DNA from 2 places in the Robertmurraya sp. genome. Region 2 is predicted to be linked to the other one. Evidence: riboswitches for the same ligand, from Rfam matches in the RefSeq annotation. Region 2 holds a riboswitch; the other holds the start of a gene.
The links. Region 2 has a riboswitch for cobalamin ahead of ACGLXV_RS18590 (ribonucleoside-diphosphate reductase subunit alpha). Riboswitches for the same ligand answer to the same signal wherever they lie in the genome.
Positions count from the first base shown of each region.

Region 1: another riboswitch for cobalamin. It lies ahead of ACGLXV_RS04070 ((2Fe-2S) ferredoxin domain-containing protein); the one in region 2 lies ahead of ACGLXV_RS18590 (ribonucleoside-diphosphate reductase subunit alpha).

Region 1 covers NZ_JAKFCQ010000035.1:6,327-10,759, reverse strand. Annotated here, with positions in the region: gene ACGLXV_RS04080 (putative zinc-binding protein) at 1-132, shown strand, start outside; gene ACGLXV_RS04075 (multidrug effflux MFS transporter) at 416-1,648, shown strand; cobalamin riboswitch at 1,865-2,057, shown strand; cobalamin riboswitch at 2,194-2,381, shown strand; gene ACGLXV_RS04070 ((2Fe-2S) ferredoxin domain-containing protein) at 2,494-2,877, shown strand; gene ACGLXV_RS04065 (HoxN/HupN/NixA family nickel/cobalt transporter) at 2,881-3,594, shown strand; gene cobJ (precorrin-3B C(17)-methyltransferase) at 3,595-4,433, shown strand, end outside.
Region 2 covers NZ_JAKFCQ010000149.1:17,808-22,240, forward strand. Annotated here, with positions in the region: gene ACGLXV_RS18585 (ribonucleotide-diphosphate reductase subunit beta) at 1-255, opposite strand, end outside; gene ACGLXV_RS18590 (ribonucleoside-diphosphate reductase subunit alpha) at 276-2,561, opposite strand; cobalamin riboswitch at 2,890-3,087, opposite strand; gene ACGLXV_RS18595 (DHA2 family efflux MFS transporter permease subunit) at 3,569-4,433, opposite strand, start outside.

The DNA of each region.
Region 1 (4,433 bases), on a different contig from region 2:
CTCGCAAGGCACGGTGTTCAGCCAACCCATCATTTTGACCTTTCCAATTTTAATGTGGTAAAGAAAAAAGGGGAAGACCCAGACTTAGATGTGTTTATGACGACCTATGAGAGAATAGTAGAGCTCATATAATCAATAAAGGGTATGTTCGCCTTGGACATATCCTTTTTTTCTAGATTGATAAACGAGCACTTCCACTGAAGACCCAAACTTGATCTCACCACAAAAAAAGTAACGATCCCTTCTATCACTACGTTGTAACTGCATACAAAATCTTAATAAATAAAACCCCAAAATTATTATATATTTCAACGACCGAAACAATTTACTTTAGTAATGCAATGTTATAGAATGGTAAAGTTACAAACTTAGGAAATTATGAATCTTCATATTTAAAAAGAAAGGCGAGAGGAACTTGAACAATTTAACAGGTACAAAGCGTTTACAGCTTGCATTGCTTCTAGGATCTCTGGCGATCTTAGGTCCGTTTACCATCGATATGTATTTGCCTTCTTTTCCGACTATTGTAGAAGAGTTCGGTACAACGGCATCCTTCGTACAAATTAGTTTAACTTCTTGTTTGTTAGGCTTAGGGCTGGGGCAATTGATTATCGGTCCAATGAGTGATGTGCAGGGACGGAAAAAACCATTATTAATATTCCTTATTATGTATTTAGTTGCCTCTGCCATTTGTGCATTTGCTCCGAATATTTATTTCTTTATTGCGGCTCGTTTCTTGCAAGGATTTTCAGCAGCAGGCGGGATCGTTATTTCGAGAGCGGTCGTTCGCGATAAGTTTAGTGGAAGAGAATTAACGAAGTTTTTTGCGTTATTAACATTAGTAAGTAATCTTGGTCCAATTATCGCTCCTGTTGCAGGCGGCGCGATTCTAGCCTTTACGAATTGGACGGGAGTATTTGTCGTTTTAAGTGTTGTGGGTTTAGTTTTATTTTTTACGGTATTTTCAAAGCTGGAAGAATCGCTACCTACGGAAAAGCGTGTTCCTAGTAATATAGGTCAAACCTTTAGTAACTTTGGAACTTTATTAAAAGATCGTCAGTTTACGGGATATGCCTTTACACAAGGATTTATTGTGGCTGGAATTTTTGCTTATGTTTCTGGTACTCCATTTGTGTATCAAAATATTTATGGAGTTTCGCCACAAGTATTTAGTTTATTATTCGGATTAAACGGAATTGGTTTGATTCTTGGAAGTCAGGCAGTAGGGAAGTTCGTTGACGTGATATCTGAAAAGACTTTTTTAGTTATAGGTCTGACCATGTCAAATGTTTCAGGTGCCATTCTTCTTGTTGCGTTATTACTAAAGGCACCATTAATTGCTGTTGTTATTCCTATCTTCTTCTTCGTTGCATCAATCGGGATTATTGGAACCACATCGTTTTCACTTGCCATGGAGTCACAAGGGCATATTGCTGGTAGCGCGTCGGCTCTATTAGGATTGTTACCATTTATCCTCGGCTCTATTTCATCACCACTTGTAGGGATTGCAGGTGAGAATTCAGCCATACCGATGGGATCCATTATCTTTGGTGCTAGCTTTTTAGCTTTTCTATCGTATTTTCTTTTCGTACGAAAGGCTTCCGTTGAAAAACCAGCTATCGAAGAACCCGGAAAAATCTCAGTATAATATCTAGACGCTATCCAAAAGGGTAGCGTCTTTTCTTTTAAGGTATCGTTCAATTTACCAAATGAAGTGCATGTGTATGAATTTAAATTAATCAATATATCTAATGGTTGGCTCGCCATGTGAGTTACGTTTCAGTAGGAAATCTGTCGTGTTCGTTATATAAGTAGTTGAAAAATAAGAAAGATTCATCTAATATAGAATCTAGCTTAATTGAATAGTTTTCCAGAAAGTTAAGATGCCTAAATGGCTTAATAGGGAATCTGGTGAAAATCCAGAGCTGTACCCGCAACTGTATGTGTGGACGAAATAAGAAATCCACTGTGTGCATACGTGATTCGTATGGATATGGGAAGGTCTTAGAGTAGGAGGAAGCACGAGTCAGGAAACCTGTCTTACTTTTAAACGTTTCAGTTTCTCCGGGAATAGAGAAGGTGTTTCGATGGTGAGAAGGGACCGTATTTCTGTTTGTCTTTTCATGCTTTCGTTTCATCCGTTCATTCCTGTGAGCGGATTTTTTTATGGAAATCTTTCATTGGGTTGATAACTTCATAGTTTACTTGATAGGTGCAAAAGAAAAAACTTTTGCTTAAAAGGGAAGCACGGTGAAAAGCCGTCGCGGTACCCGCCACTGTATTGGGGAGCTTTGTTACAAATGGTCACTGAGTAAAATCGGGAAGACGTAACAAAAGCAAGGAACCAGAGCCAGGAGACCTGCCTATAAAGTGTGTCACATACCTACGGGACTATAGGTAGATGTGTAGAAAGATGTACATTGCGTATGTTCTTATGCACCTCTATTTGTAGGGGTGCTTTTTTATTACAAAAAATGTAAGGGAGTGGAAAACATGACAACATGGAATTTAAATGGGACAAAGCATCACATCTTGATTTGTAATGGAAGTAGTTGCATGAGAAAAGGGGGAGAAGAAGTAACGCAAGCGATTCGTGATGAAATTAAGCAGTTGGAGTTGGACGACAAGATTCATACAACAAGAACGAGATGCAATGGAAGATGCAAGGATGCTTGTGTCACCATCGTTTATCCAGAAGGCATCTGGTATAAGGCACTTACAGAGGACATGGGACGAGAAATCGTACGGAGTCATCTCGCACAAGGAAAGATACTAGAAGAATCTGTTATTTATACATACGACCAGGAAGGCTTCGTAGCACCTGAAAACTCAGATAGTATTGAGGGAATTTCGAAAAAAGTGAAAGAAGAGGTATGACCTATGGAATTTATCATGTTTGCACTGCTTGCTGTGTTTATTGGCATGAGGCATGGAATCGACGGAGATCATGTAGCAGCGATTGCCGACATGGTTGGCAGTGAGCAGCGTAAGAAGAAACAGCTTACTCTTGGTGTGATGTATGCCATTGGCCACGGCATGATTGTGATGGTTATTGGAGTGTTATTTATTTATATTGGTCTACAACTTCCAGATGCAACGAAGCAAGTACTAGAAATGCTCGTTAGCTTCACCCTTATTTTGCTCGGAATGTTTATTATTTGGTCGATTTTTCAACAAAAGAAAGATTACGAGTATAAAAGCCGACTAAGAATTGTTGTTGAGTTTTTTCATAACATCGCTAATAAGGTGAAATCAGGAACAAAAACCAATCAACTTTCACCTACGAAACTCGGTGCCGTTGGAGCGTTTATTATTGGCATTCTTCACGGCATTGGTGTGGAAAGTCCGACTCAGATCGCGATAATTTCTAATGCGACGGGGCTTGATAATATAACCGTTGCCCTTATTCAACTGACTCTATTTGTTTTTGGGTTACTCATAGCAACGATCGGAATTACGTTTTGTCTTTCATGGGGATTTATGAAAGCTAGAGTGAAAGACAAGCTGTTTTTACTATTAGGAACGATAACAGGAGCCTATAGCTTAGTTCTAGGAATTTTTATGATGGCGGAACTATTGAAAGGAGGAGCGTAATTGAAAGGAAAGCTGTTAGTCATTGGTTTTGGTCCCGGAAGTGAGGAGCATATTACGGACCGAGCAAAAAAAGCGCTTCAAGAAAGCGATATGATCATCGGATACAAAACGTATGTGGAACTGATTGAAAGACTACTCGACGGACAAGAAATCATTAGCACAGGGATGACAGAAGAAGTAACTCGAGCTCAAGAGGCAGTGAGGCAGGCCGAGCTCGGAAAAAAAGTGGCAGTGATCTCTAGTGGAGATGCAGGTGTTTATGGAATGGCAGGTCTTGTGTACGAAGTGTTGGTTGAAAAAGGCTGGAAGCAAGACACGGGTGTTGAGGTTGAAGTAATTCCAGGAATCTCAGCCATCAATTCATGTGCATCCCTATTGGGAGCCCCTGTCATGCATGATGCCTGCACGATCAGCCTAAGTGACCATCTGACTCCTTGGAGGTTGATTGAACAACGAATTGAAGCAGCTGCACAAGCAGATTTTGTGATTGCCTTGTATAACCCAATGAGCGGAAGAAGAACCCGACAAATTGTCGAGGCACAGCGGATACTATTAAAATACCGATCGCCGGAGACACCGGTTGGACTTGTAAAAAGTGCCTATCGTGATCGTCAAAGCATTACGCGCACCACATTAGAAGACATGATGAATCACGAAATTGGCATGTTAACTACTGTGCTGATTGGAAACTCGTCAACGTTCTTTTACGACGACTTGATGATTACGCCAAGAGGTTACCAGCGAAAGTATACGTTGAGGCAAAAGGAACAACCATTGAAACCCCATCAACGATTGAAAAAGGAAGCAGAGCCATGGGCGTTAGAGCAGGTGGTGGTAGG
Region 2 (4,433 bases):
CGTATTGACCCGTAAAAAGATATCCTTTTCGTGTGAAGATAATGAATCCCACTGCTTTATATCATCTTGCATATTGATTTCTTGCGCCTTCCAAAAATTAGACAGCAATGTTTGATACAGATCATACATTTGTGGGTAGGCGATATCATTCCAGTTTAATAGACCAGAAGATTGTCCGTTAATAATACCTGTTGAACGATTGGGAAACGTAGGGTTCAACAGTTTGATTTTATTTAATGGTGCGTTGACTGACATTGTCACTTCTCCTTTCAAGCTTAGCTATGGCAAGCTTCACATTCTTCAATCTCCGACTGCGAGGTACTTCTTACGTAATACGTTGTTTTTAACCCTTGCTTCCAAGCTTCTACGTGTAAATTAAGCAAATCCTTCGCTTTAATATCATGTCTCACATACAAGTTAAAGCTGATCGATTGGTCGATATGGCGTTGACGAGCAGCGTTTTGGCGAATACTCCACACTTGGTCTAACTCATGCCTTGCTCTTCGGTAGTACGTGTATGTGCGATGGTTCAAGTCAGGTGCGGTTACCTTGAACTTAAAGTTCTTCTTTTCCTCCGCATATTCAACTGCGTACAACGGATCAATTCCATCTGTAGAGCCGCCAATTTTCGCAGTGGAAGAATTCGGAGCAATCGCCATCAGCCAGCCATTACGAATACCGTTTGTCTTTACTTGTTCCTTTAGTTCACTCCAACGCTCAGAAGTGTAATTTCTTCGCTCGAAGTATTTTCCTGAAGCCCATTCTGACGTCTCAAATTGACTGAAGGCTCCTTTTTCTACGGCAAGCTCCATAGAAGCTCGAATCGTATAATACGCAATATTTTCATATAGTTCATCTGCAAATTGGACCGCTTCCTCTGATTCCCAATGAATGGATTGTAATGCCAAAAGATGATGCCACCCAAATGTTCCTAAACCGACAGCACGGTATTTTTGGTTTGTTAGTTCGGCTTGTCCGACTGGAATCGTATTAAGATCGATGACATTGTCTAGCATACGAACCTGAATCTTTATTAATCGTTCGAGCTCATTGGCACCATAAGCCTTTGCCAGATTGATAGATGACAGATTACATACAACAAATTCTCCGGGCTTTCTCACGATTACTAGATTGCCATCTTCGTCCTTGTATTCTTTTACAATCGTTGTACTCGACATGTTTTGGGCGATTTCTGTACATAAATTACTGCAGTAGATAGACGTTCTTCCTTCTGCACGCTTGTTAGGATTTTGACGATTCACCTCATCTCGATAGAACATATAAGGTGTACCTGTTTCGAGCTGTGCCACCATAATTCGGGCCATAATATCCATCGCACGGTAGGTTTTTCTTGGTAAGAGTGGCTGATTCACAGCTTCTTCGTATTTTTCTGTAAAATACTTTCGATCTTTTTCATCGTAAAAATCCTCTAGACCAAGAGGTGTTCCGTTTTCATCCTTCCAGCCCATCAACTGCTTCACCTGATGCGGACAAAATGTATGCCATTCTCCAATGCTTCTTCCGCTTTCATCTTTCTCCAGAAGCTTTTCCATAAATAAATCGGGGATTGTGACTCCTGTAAAAATATCATGAGCCTTTCTTCTCTCGTCCCCATTATTGGTCTTTAGTTCAAGGAAGCCATTCATCACGTCTTTGTGGAATACATCTAAATAAATGGCAACTGCCCCTTGTCTTTGACCTAACTGGTCCACGCTAACGGCAGTGTCATTAATCAAGCGGATCCATGGCACGACTCCAGAGGACATCCCTTTGAACCTTTTAATATCGGAACCTAGCGCACGAACCTTTCCGTAATAAATTCCGATGCCGCCGCCTTCTTTACTTAAGCGAGCGATGTCCCAGTTATTTAGATAAATGCCGTCTAGCGAATCATCCACTGTGTCGATAAAACAAGAGGACAGCTGACCAAAGTTCTTCCCTGCATTTGATAAGGTTGGTGTTGCTACCGTCATATATAAATGGCTAAGAGCCCAGTAAGCTTCTTTTACTAACTCTAGTCTTTTGCCTTTAGATTCATTCATCATGATGGTCATCGCAATAACCATGAATCTTTCTTGCGGTAACTCATATACATTTCTATCATGATCTCTTGCAAGGTAACGATCAGCAAATAAAAACAGTCCAATATAGTTGAAAAGCTTATCTCGTTCTGGACTGATTGCCACTGCTAATTCTTTAATTTCTCCCTCTGTATACATTTGCAGCAGTTTAGGAGAGTAGATCCCTTTCTCTGTTAACGTTTCTAGCAAATCGTAAAAGTTCCCATATGTATGTGATGAATCGTATTTTCGATTTTGCGAAGCTTGTTTGTATAATTCGGTTAAGTATATGCGCGCGGCAACAAATGTCCAATCTGGCTGGTCCATCGCGATTTTATTTAAAGAATAAAATAAAGCTTGTTGGCTCACTTCTTTTTTTGCTGCCTCTAATTCATTTACCATTTTCGTCATCTCAGTGGCGTCTAATTGATAAGTTGAAGAACACTCTTCAATCGCCTTTAACACCGATTTATAATCTTCAAGTACATCTACTACTGTCATGATCGTCCCTCCTGAAATTTTGAAAAGCGCAAGCGCCCGTTTTGCGCACGACAGGACTGGAGCCCTTTGACTGAGATAAAGGAAACACGGAGAGCGCAAGCGATCCGATGTTGACTTATCGTAGGGAAGAGAGCGAAGTACACTAGTCGCTGGGCGCTGGAGCTAGACACTGTTCAAAGTTCAAAAACTTATACTTTCTTTTCTAATAAAAAATCCGCTCAGTGGTTCCTTGAGCGGATGAAACGATTTCAGCAAAAGACAAACAGGCAAAAATACTTTTTTGTCTTCTGTCGCCATCGTCTCATCTTCCCAAATCCCCGAAGAAGTTGAAACATCTTAAGTAAGATAGGTCTCCTGACTTATGCTTCACTCTACTTTGAACCCTTCCCATTTAGGCACCTACATCTCGTAAGCAATCTTCACAGTGGCTTGTTCATTTTGTCAGCATTTACAGTTGCGGGGGCAGTTCTGGTCTTTCACCAGATTCCCTATTAAGCCGTACGGCATCTTATCTTAAGGCAACAACACAATATATAGTTATTTTTTCACTTTTGTATATCCATATCTAGATTACAAACTTAATAGTAACGGTAGTTTAGTAGATACGCAAGTATAAAATGTTGATTTGGGTAAAATATTGTTATTGACTTTAAGCGGTGAGGGAAGGAGATATTGTATTTGTAGGGAATGGTAGATTTTTATTTATTTTCTCGTCTTTTGAACTAGATTTTAATAAAACGGGTGGAATTTAGAGGTAAACTCAATCTTTCAAATGATTTTTTTGGGAGATTAGTTGATTTTTTCTCTAGTTTTGGTTTTTATTTGCGATTTTTAAAATTTATTTGCGATTCTGAGATTTTATTTGCGATTCTCAATTTTTATTTGCGATTCTGAGACTATATTTGCGATTCCCGATTTTTATTTGCGATTCTAGAGCTTTACTTGCGATTCTCATTTTTACATTTTTTAAAGAAGACCCTCAATTTCGAGGGTCTTCCGTACATTTATTAATTTTCAGCTAGCTTTGTAGGTACAACCTTTGACACTTCTTTTTCTTCTATTAGATCCTCCGCTTGTGTTGCCCGTTTGATAAAGAATGCGAGGATAAATGCAACAATAGAAATTCCTGTAGCCACTAGGAAAGCATCATTAATTCCTTCGAGCATCGCCTTCATCATAATCTGCTCTTTCATTTGAGCGATCATTTCAGCAGTTGGCTGAGCTGCTCCTGCTCCTTGACCTGCAGCCGTCTTCATGGCTTCGTCAGCAAGTTCTTTGGCGTGTGTTTCTGTACGATTGGACATAACCGTAACTAGTAATGCGGTTCCGATTGCCCCAGCTACTTGGTTTAACGTATTGTTCATTGCCGTACCATGTGGATAGAAACGCGTCGGAAGCTGATTTAGTCCGTTTGTTGAAACAGGCATCATAACAAATGACATACCGATCATTCGAACCGTGTAAAGTATTACTAAGTGAGTATAACTTAAGTCTACCGTTAACTGACTAAACTCATACGTGGTGATAACAGTGATTCCTAAACCAATTAGCGCCAATATTCGACCACCAAATTTATCAAACAATCTCCCCGTAATAGGTGACATAATAGCCATTGCGATGGCACCTGGTAGGAGCATTAGCCCCGCGTCTAGTGGAGAAATTCCACGAATCGTTTGAACATAAATCGGAATAAGGATCATCCCTGAGAACAATGCCATGTTTGTTACCATGGAAATAGAAGATGACAAGGCAAACATTGGGTATTTAAACACTTTAAAGTTTAACAACGGATTGTCTTGCTTTATTTGTTTTAAAATAAATACTACTAGCGATATGAAACCGACTGCAATAGCCAGGTACACATGAGGACTG